2 linked regions of the Chloroflexus aurantiacus J-10-fl genome follow. The protein of the gene in region 1 interacts with the protein of each later gene in a pairwise test. Links are inferred from orthologs where the notes say so. Each region holds a gene or a part of one and is shown in the gene's direction. Other genes may lie near its edges.

The links. Proteins that work in one complex are often made in the same cells at the same time.
Region 2: the proteins of ftsZ (region 1) and rlmN interact in binary tests that used the Escherichia coli proteins (3 or more experiments, as listed by UniProt). The link is inferred for Chloroflexus aurantiacus J-10-fl from one-to-one orthologs.

The regions. Positions count from the first base shown.
Region 1 is NC_010175.1:1,021,008-1,025,316, reverse strand. Bases 1-2,904 are described here. They hold ftsZ (cell division protein FtsZ), read left to right. Parts: upstream 1-810; coding sequence 811-1,998; downstream 1,999-2,904. Other genes in these bases: cysS (cysteine--tRNA ligase), read right to left, coding at 2,099-2,904; ftsA (cell division protein FtsA), read left to right, coding at 1-786. Also shown: more of cysS, read right to left, coding at 2,905-3,295; CAUR_RS03890 (SH3 domain-containing protein), read right to left, coding at 3,398-3,844. UniProt on the Escherichia coli protein: Essential cell division protein that forms a contractile ring structure (Z ring) at the future cell division site. The regulation of the ring assembly controls the timing and the location of cell division.
Region 2 is NC_010175.1:3,945,390-3,951,089, forward strand. Bases 1,299-4,187 are described here. They hold rlmN (dual-specificity RNA methyltransferase RlmN), read left to right. Parts: upstream 1,299-2,122; coding sequence 2,123-3,253; downstream 3,254-4,187. Other genes in these bases: rocF (arginase), read left to right, coding at 1,299-1,556; CAUR_RS15455 (hypothetical protein), read right to left, coding at 1,637-2,014; hisS (histidine--tRNA ligase), read left to right, coding at 3,299-4,187. Also shown: CAUR_RS15445 (ArsA family ATPase), read left to right, coding at 1-651; more of rocF, read left to right, coding at 648-1,298; more of hisS, read left to right, coding at 4,188-4,615; CAUR_RS15470 (hypothetical protein), read right to left, coding at 4,710-5,069; CAUR_RS15475 (helix-turn-helix domain-containing protein), read left to right, coding at 5,614-5,700.

The DNA.
Region 1 (4,309 bases):
GAGGTGGAGACACACATCATCACCGGCGAGGCGATGGCAATTCAGAACCTGATCCGGAGCGTCGAGCGGGCGGGTGTGCAGATTGATGATCTGGTCTTACAGCCGCTGGCTGCCGCCGAAGCGGTGCTCAGCGATGACGACAAAGAGCGTGGCGTGATGCTCATCGATATTGGCGGCGCCACCACCGATCTCGCCATTTTTGCCCAGGGCGGGGTATGGCATACCGGAGTAATCCCGGTTGGTGGGCAGCACTTCACCAACGATATTGTTTATGTCTTGCATACGCCGCCGAATACCGCCGAGTATTTGAAACTGCGCTACGGCAGCGCCATCGCCGGTAATCCGCCCGCGCCGGGTGATGAGAGTGATCTCATCGATGCGGAAACATTGACGGTAGGTGAAAAGCAACAGATCAGTGCTCATCTCTTGAAACAGGTTCTACAGGCACGTGCCGAAGAACTTATTGAGCTGATCGTTGCTGAAGCCCGTCGGAGCGGATACGAAGGCATGCTTCCGGCCGGCATTGTCTTGACTGGAGGTGGGGCACAGCTCAGTCGCTTCGACGATCTTCTGCGTGACGACCTGGGATTACCGGTACGAATCGGTATTCCGGGTGGGTTGGGGGGTCTCACCGACTCACTCGACTCACCGGCATATGCGACGGCTGTTGGGCTTTTGCGATGGGGAGTGCGTTACGGCGGGCGGCCGCCTGAGCAGTCCTCGTCTGATGATACGAGTTCACTTTACGAGCGCTTCCGCCGCTGGTTGCGCGAATTATTGCCATAACTACCAGTTCAAGGAGGGTTACACATGGTTGATCGCAGTAGCAATGGCTTCTCGTTGGAAGACTTCGCTCAGATCAAAGTCATTGGCGTTGGCGGCGGCGGCAGCAACGCAGTTGATCGCATGATTGCTGCCGGCGTACAGGGAGTTGAGTTTATCACGGTGAATACCGATGTCCAGGCTCTGATGCACTCGCTGGCGCCGGTGCGGATTCGGATCGGCGATAAACTGACCCGTGGTCTCGGCAGTGGTGGTAATCCGGTTATCGGTCAGAAAGCTGCCGAGGAGAACCAGGAAGACATCTACGAGCAGTTGAAGGGGGCCGATATGGTCTTCGTCGCTGCCGGGATGGGTGGCGGTACCGGTACCGGTGCATCACCGATCATTGCCGGGATTGCCCACGATCTCGGTGCGTTGACCGTTGGTGTGGTGACACGCCCCTTCACCTTCGAGGGCAATCATCGCCGAAAGGTCGCTGAGGCCGGGATCGAGCAGTTGCGTCCGGTTGTTGATACGCTGATTGTGATACCCAACGACCGTCTGTTGCAGACGGCCAGCAAGAATACGACCTTCCAGCAGGCGTTTCAGATGGCAGATGATGTTCTGCGCCAGGGCATTCAGGGTATCTCGGACTTGATCACGCAGCGTGGCTTGATCAACGTGGACTTTGCCGACGTTAAGACCATCATGGCCCAGCAGGGTTCGGCGCTGATGGCGGTTGGCTTCGGCAAAGGCGATACGCGAGCACTCGATGCCGTGAATCAGGCGATTGCCAGCCCATTGCTTGAAGTGAGTATTGATGGCGCCAAAGGCGTGCTCTTCAACATCACCGGTGGTGAGGATTTGGGGATTATGGAGGTTTACGAGGCTGCGGATATTGTGGCCAAGCAGGTCGATCCCGACGCAAATATCATCATCGGCGCGGTGATCGATCCAAACTTCCCGCCCGGTGAGATCAAGATTACCCTCATTGCTACCGGCTTCGATGTCAATCGTAGCTCGAATGTGCAGCGCACCCGCTCGTACCCGACGGTAGCGACCAGCACCGGCCAGGCGACCGGTCAGATTGGCAGTCAGGTAACCCAGCAGCGGCCACGCCAGCCGGCCCAGACCCCGACGACACCGCCGGTGCAGCCGGTACGACCGGCGATCACGAACGATGATCTCGATATTCCGCCCTTCCTGCGCGGACGTGATCGCAATCGCCAGCGTTAAGCGTATGGACAGCACGCGAAGCAAGGGTGGGTGAAGAAATGTCTTCACCCACCCTGTGCGGTAAATATGCTGTATCAGGTCGCTTCGCTACCTGCGCTGCTCAACGGAGTGTAAACCCCAGCATCAAGGCCAGGTCGCGTACTACTGCCTGAGCTGAACTCACATCACGGCCTTCTTTTGCACCATCAATGATCATACCGGCCATCGTATGCAGAACGGCCAGGACGGTTGGGGTGTCAAGATCATCGTTCATTGCGGCGATGACGTCCTCACGGCCACGGCTAACGTCGAGCGGGCTATGCGAGCCGCCGGTGACACTCAGCGCCTGCCGCAGATCGGCAGCGTATTGCTCGAAGCGCACGAGGGCATCGCGACGGTAATCAAAATCTTCGCGGTAGTGTTCACTCAGCAAATACCAGCGGATCGCATCGGGATGGTGCTCGCGTAAGGCATCGCGGGCAAATACCAGATTCCCTAGCGACTTACTCATCTTTTCACCGTCGAGCCAGACCAGGCCGACGTGCATCCAGAAGCGGGCAAAGGGCCGTTTGCCGGTTGCCGATTCACTCTGGGCAATTTCGCATGAATGGTGGGGAAAGATCAGATCAGCTCCACCGCCGTGAATATCGATCTGCTCACCCAGGTAGCGTTGCGACATTGCACTACACTCGATATGCCAGCCTGGTCGCCCCAGCCCCCATGGACTCTCCCATTTCGGTTCGTCGGGATTGCCACGCTGCCAGAGCACAAAGTCAAGGGGATCGCGTTTATTGGGGTCATGCGGGTTATTCCCTCTCTGGTTGGCGATGGCGAGCAATTCGCTATAGCCCATACGGGCCATGCGACCAAAGTCGGGGTCGGTTTGAATACTGAAATAGACATTGCCATCAACAACGTAAGCGTGACCCAGCTCGATCAGTCGCTCGATGATGGGGATCATGGTGCCAACCTCTTCACTAACCCGCGGGAAGAAGGTTGGGGGTAAGATATTCAGGTCGGCACAATCGGCCCGGAGTTGTCTGATCTGACGTTCGGCCAGCTCATCCCATTGCACGCCATCACGGCGGGCGCGCTCAAACAGCGGATCATCAACATCGGTAACATTCTGACAGTAGCGCACGGTCGCCCCTTGCCACTGAAGGTAACGCACCAGGACATCAAAGACAATGAAGGTACGAGCGTGACCCATGTGGGTAGTGTCGTAAGGGGTGACGCCACAAACATACAGCGTAACGGGCCGGTCGGTCGGTACAGTGAAGGTTTCGCGGGTTCGTGATAGCGTACTGAAGAGCTGCATAGGAACTATCCTTTACTGAAACCATCCAGGATGGTTAGTTCGAGTCTCATATAGTATGGTACCACTACTATTGCTCAGACAGATATTGTTGTTTGATGCAAATCATGGGGTGACAACCGGTACCTGAGCTGCGATAGCGGGATCAACTTCAAGCACTGTTGCCGACATCCAGCCACTCTGCCCATCACTGAGGCGCACCAGATACCAGTTGGCCCGTTGTCCCTCCAGGATAACTTCGGTGTTGACGGGGAGAACGGTAATGACCTGAAACGACGTGCCCGGGCCTTGCCGCACGTTTGCTTCCACGCTCACCCGTCCGCGCAGAGGATTGATGGTTGGAGTGATCGTGGGTGATGGGGCCAGCACGATGATCACCGATGTACGAACCGGCTCTGGCGTGACCGGTGTCACCGTCGGCAAGCGCGGGATGGTCGGGAAGGGGCTGGGAGTTGGGGGAAGGGCTGCTGCCAGATCAATACAGGCCGAGAGGAGAACGAGGCATCCCAGCCACAGACAGCTACTGGTCAGGTAAAAAATTCGTTGTCTCATAGGCGTACTCGCTATCATCGAACTTCTTACCTGTATCATACCAATCCCGGCAGGAACATGCATGATAAAGAGCGTCTGTGTGGCGACACAGACGCTCTTTGTATTTGGTCGGGGCGAGTGGATTTGAACCACCGACCTCCGCGACCCGAACGCGGCGCTCTACCAGGCTGAGCCACGCCCCGTATTGTGAGAGCCAGACAACTCTCGCTGGTGCCGAAGGTGGGACTTGAACCCACACGGGGGTTGATCCCCAGCGGTTTTTGAGACCGCCGCGTCTGCCATTCCGCCACTTCGGCGCGACATCGCAGATTATAGCAGTCAATGGCCGGTTCGTCAAGGATAGCACGGAGTGTGTGCTCGGGAACGAACAGCCATGTTGAGCGTATGCGGAAGATGGAACGTAAAGATGGCCTGAACGCCATCACCCCTAATCACACGCACGTAAGCTGCGTTCGTTCATAAAAC
Region 2 (5,700 bases), 2.9 Mb from region 1 along the record:
CTAACAAAAGGTGTCGAAGCGCTGCGGGCAACCCTGACCGATCCACAGATCAGCTCTTATCGCCTGGTGGTGAACCCTGAGCGGATGGTGATTAAAGAGGCGCAGCGTGCCTCGACCTATCTGGCGCTGTTCGGCTATCCGGTTGATGGAGTCGTGCTCAATCGGGTGCTGCCGGTCGATCAGGTCGAAGGCGCTTTTATGCAGGAGTTGGCCCGTATTCAGCAGGGTTATCGGCAAATGGTCTACGATCTCTTCCGCCCCTTGCCGATTTGGGAAAGCCCCTACTTTGCGCGTGATCTGGCCGGTATTGAAGATTTGGCCATGGTTGGTCGTCGTCTGTTCGGCGATGATGATCCGGTGAAAGTCCATTTCATCGGTAAAACCCAGGAGATTGTCAAGCAGGGCGATGAGTATGTGCTGCGCTTGCCGTTGCCGCACGTCGAGATCGGTAAGGTGTCGATGACGAAGCGCGGTGATGAGCTGTTCATCGAGATTGGCAATTTCCGCCGTGATATGCTCTTGCCGACGACGCTGGCCGAACGTCCGGCACGGCGGGCCTATTTCCGCAATGGTGTGCTCGAAGTCTTCTTCGGCCCGCCAGAGACCCTCTCGCTGAAGACGGATGCCCAGGAGGAGTCGACCCCTTCATGAGTAGTGGATCACAGATTGCAATTCTCGGCGTTCCCATCGATCTTGGAGCCGGACGGCGTGGCGTCGATATGGGGCCGAGTGCCATTCGCTACGCCGGTCTGAGCCGAAGACTGGGCGAGTTGGGCTATCAGGTGGTTGATTTCGGCAATCTGACGGTGCCGATGGTCGAGACGACCCCACCGCCACCACCTGATTCACGCCTGCGCTATCTTGAGCCGATTGCCGATATGTGTGGGCGGCTGGCCCGGCAGGTGGCCGATATTGTCCAGCAGGGGATGCTGCCCCTCATTCTGGGTGGTGACCATAGTTTAACTATCGGTTCCGCCAGTGGGAGTGCGCGGCAGCGACGACTTGGTCTGATCTGGATTGATGCCCACGCCGATTTTAACGATGAACACACGACACCGAGTGGCAATATTCACGGCATGCCGCTGGCTGTGTTAACCGGACGCGGGCATCCGACGCTCACCGGTTTTGCCGGTCGCATACCGGCTTTCGATCCGGCGCACGTCGTATTGATTGCCGTGCGCGATCTCGATCCGCTGGAGCGGGAAGCATTGCGCGCTTCGCCGATCACCGTCTTTACCATGCACGAGATTGATCGCTGTGGGATGGCAACGGTGATGGAGCGGGCGCTGGCAATTGCCACGACCGGTACTGAAGGATTTCATCTCAGTTTTGATCTCGATGTTGTCGATCCGCGCGAGGCGCCCGGTGTGGGTACACCGGTAAGCAGTGGGATTTCGGCTCGCGAATCACATCTGGCGATGGAACTGATCGCCGAGAGTGGTGCGCTGCGTAGTCTGGATGTGGTCGAAGTTAATCCGATCCTCGATGAGCGTAACGCGACTGCGCAGTTGGCCGTCGATCTGGTTTTGTCAGCGTTAGGTAAACGTATTTTGTAGTGCTGGAGAACCGGCCTATACTGTCGCAATAGTGAATGTCGGGCGGGCTTCCAACCCGCCCGACATTGTCTGTCCAGGCACTAGATCGTCACCTGATACTCGACCCCATTGACGATCACGGTGTACTGACCGGCTGTAAAAGGCCCTTCCAGCATGATCCGCTGATCGAGCAACGGCGCAATCGCCGGGCAAACTTCGGCGCCGCTGTGAGCGGCATTGATCGTAATTGTGATGACATTACCCTCACGGCGCTGATTGATTCCGGCAAACGTCGTACAGCCATCTCCCAGGTACCCGACAATATGTGCCTGCACCTGGGGTGGATTGGATTCGAGCACGGCAAAATCAACCCGCTCAATAGTTACGATCCCTGCTCGTGGTGTCGGGGTTGCCGTGGTACAGGCAGTAAGGATCAACATCAGTCCGGCGATAACGAGTAAGATGATTCGACGCAGCATTTGTTTTCCTCTTTCACTAAACAACTACCGACTCTGAAACGCCGGCACGTGCGATTTGGTTCCCATTGGTAACAAACTGCTGCGCTCGCCTTACGGCAACGTGGTACAATGCACTATGCTATGGAACAACGCTGTTTGTATGATTACAACCTGTCTGAACTGACCGAACTCCTGCAAAGCTGGGGAGAACCGGCCTTTCGTGCCCGTCAACTGTACCGGCATCTGTATGTCAACCTTGCCCGCCAGGTTGATCAGATGACCGATCTGCCGCTCGCTCTGCGTTCCCGGCTCGCCGAGATACCGTTCTCGACTCTCCGCTGCGAACAGGTGCAGATCGGTGACAATGGGATGACCCGTAAGGCCCTCTTCCGCTTGCCCGACGGTGCTGTTGTTGAAACCGTATTGATGGTCTATCCCGACCGCTCAACGGTATGTGTGTCAACGCAGGCCGGTTGCGGTATGGGCTGCGTCTTCTGTGCCACCGGTCAGCTCGGTCTTCTGCGCAACCTGAGCAGTGGCGAAATCGTTGCTCAGGCAATTTGGGCTTCACAGGAGCTACGGGCGATGGGTATGGCCGGTCCGACCGGTCGCGTCAGTAACCTTGTTTTTATGGGGATGGGTGAACCATTTGCCAACTACGACCGCTGGTGGCAGGCGGTAGAGCGATTGCACGATCCGCAGGGGTTTAACCTCGGTGCCCGCAGTATGACCGTCTCCACTGTAGGGCTGGTCAAGGGGATCGAGCGATTGGCCAATGAACGCTTACCGATCAATCTGGCAATTTCGCTGCATGCGCCCGATGACGCTCTGCGCAGCGAATTGATGCCGGTCAATCGGCGTTATCCAATCGCCGATCTGATGGCTGCCACCCGCAACTATATTGCCAAAACGCGCCGGCGAGTCTCTTTCGAGTATGTGCTGTTGCAAGGCAAAAACGACCATCCGCATCAGGCAATCGCACTAGCCCGCCTGCTCCGACATTCGGCACCGCGTGGTCCGCTGCTCTTTCACGTCAATCTGATACCGTGGAACCCGGTTCCTGGCACGCCGCTTGGCCGTTCAGAGTGGGAGCGTGTGACGACGTTTCAGCAAATTTTGACCGATTACGGCATTCCCTGTACCGTGCGGGTTGAGCGAGGGGTAGAAATTGCTGCGGCGTGTGGTCAGTTGGCCGGTCGGCATAGTGTGCCACTGAACACGGTAGAACAAGAAATACCAGCACGCAACGTTACCGGATGACACCTGCGAGTTCGAGATTCCTCTTTGTACACAGACGAGAGTTGTATGGCGCCGATTCAAAATGTTAAAGGAATGCGCGATCATCTGCCGGCAGATATGATGCTACGGCAATACATCGTCAATACGCTGACGCGCATTAGTGAAAGTCACGGCTTCGAGCCTTTGCAGACCCCGATCATCGAGTATGCCGAGACGCTGGAAGGCAAGCTGGGTGATGAAGAAAAGCTGATTTACCGGTTTGAAGACCATGGTGGCCGCCGTCTGGCTCTGCGCTACGATCAGACGGTGCCGTTGGCGCGTGTGACTGCTCAATACGCCGGGCAATTAACATTACCCTGGCGCCGATATGCGTATGGGCCGAGCTATCGCGGTGAACGCCCCGCGCGTGGTCGGTATCGAGAGTTTTACCAGTTTGATCTCGATATTGTCGGGAGTGCCTCGCCATTGGCCGATGCCGAGATTGTGGCGATGTTGTGTGAAGCCCTGACTGCGCTTGGTTTTCCCGGTTTTGTCACGCTGTTAAATCACCGTCAGATCATCGGTGGTATTGCCCGTGTGAGCGGTTTGTCCGAAGAGGCTGCCGGCGGTGTCTATCGTGCCATCGATAAGTTCGACAAGATTGGCGCTGATGGTGTGCGGGCTGAGTTGATCAAGTCTGGTGTGACTCCTGCTGCGGCTGACCAGATTCTGGAGCTGGTACAAATTGATGGTACGGCAGATGAAGTTCTGGATGCACTTGCCCAAAAACTGGCCGCCGATGAGCGAGCAGTAGCAGCGATTGCCAATCTGCGTGCCGTCCTGGACGGTCTGATGGCGATGGGGGTTCCGGCTGAGCAGTATCGGGTGGCTCCTCGCCTGGCGCGCGGTCTTTCGTACTACACAGGAGTCGTCTTTGAGGCGATTACCCCGCACTGGCCGGAGGGTTCACTGCTTGGAGGTGGTCGCTACGATCACCTGATCGGGCTGTTTGCCGGTCGCAACATTCCTACGGTTGGGCTGGCCTTCGGTATTGACCGCCTGCACGATGTGATGATCGAGCTAAACCTCGGCCCGCGTCCGCAGACAACGGCTCTCGCATTTGTGACGTTGTTCGGCGCAGAACAGGTTGCCGAGAGTCTGAGGCTGGCGGCTGAGCTGCGGGCAGCAGGTATCAATACCCTTATCGCACTTGAACCAGGGAACATCGGTAAACAGTTCAAGGAGGCTGACCGGCGTGGGGTGCGGTTTGCTCTGGTCCTCGGCCCCGACGAACTGGCCCGTGGTGAGGTTGTGATCAAAGATTTACAACGCGGTGAACAACGCTCGCTTCCCCGTGCAGCGGCTATCAGTCTGCTGGCTGAGGCGTTGAGCGAGGGTAAGTAAGTGTCACGTCTCGGCAGGTTAAAACCCTGCCTCAATGCGTGGAAGGCCGGCGGGGCTGGCGGCGCAGAAAGGTGCCGCCAGCCCCGTCTATGCATTACCCATAACTGGTGTCAACCACGTGCGTATCGGCGGGGATGATCGCTATGGGTGCTGTTGTGGACGACTGGCCCAGTGGCAACGCGCTGCTCCAGCCGTGCCGGCACGTGCTGGATGGATTGCCGTACCCGCTTGGCATTCGCGTGTCGCGCAGTTTGGAGTGCGGCAGCCATGCTGCCGCAGCAGCCGTACTCACGATCCGGCGCGTGGCATACCGTTCCCCATCCTGGTCACGGCGGTGCTGAATGTGCTCATACCAATCATCGAGTCGGTCCGGCATGCGCAGCAGAGCGCACAACGGTAAGGTCAGCGGGGGAGGCTGAATGTGCTCATACCGATCATCGAGTCGGTCCGGCATGCATGCGCTACCTGCGCGTAGACGTTTCGTTGTACGAGATTCGTGCCTGCGCACCAGCGGCCACGGCCAGCACCTGACAGCGGTGGAGAGGAATGCCTCCACGCAGGCTGGAAGCCTGCGTCACGGGGAGCACGTGCAGCCCGGCCTAACGCAGCGCGACATGTGGGTAATGCATAGCAGCCCCGCAGGGGCTTCCACGCTGTCAGGTAGGGCTTCAGCCCGCATGACCCCCAACCCCGCCGGCACTTCCATGCCGTCAGAGAGGGCTTCAGCCTGCATGACCTCCAGCCCCGCCGGCACTTCAATGCTGTCCGGTAGGGCTTTAGCCCGCCTGACCTGAACCTCCGCTTTTCCAGGTCGAAGTCTGTCTCAACCTTCTCAACCTCTCTTGCCAAAAAATGCTTTAATTTATCAGGTTAAAATCCACATTTGTGAACAGATATTTTGCTATGATAGAAGAGCCGATTGTTGCAGTACTTGCAACACGTCGCTGACAAACTCCGGTCAACGCAGGCTGACATGGTCTTTATACCGGAGGGTGACGATGTTTGGTAGCAAACAGGGAAAACAGCAACGTCTCGATCAGTATGAAGCATTGCTGGCCGAAACACCACTGACTGCGGCTGAACTG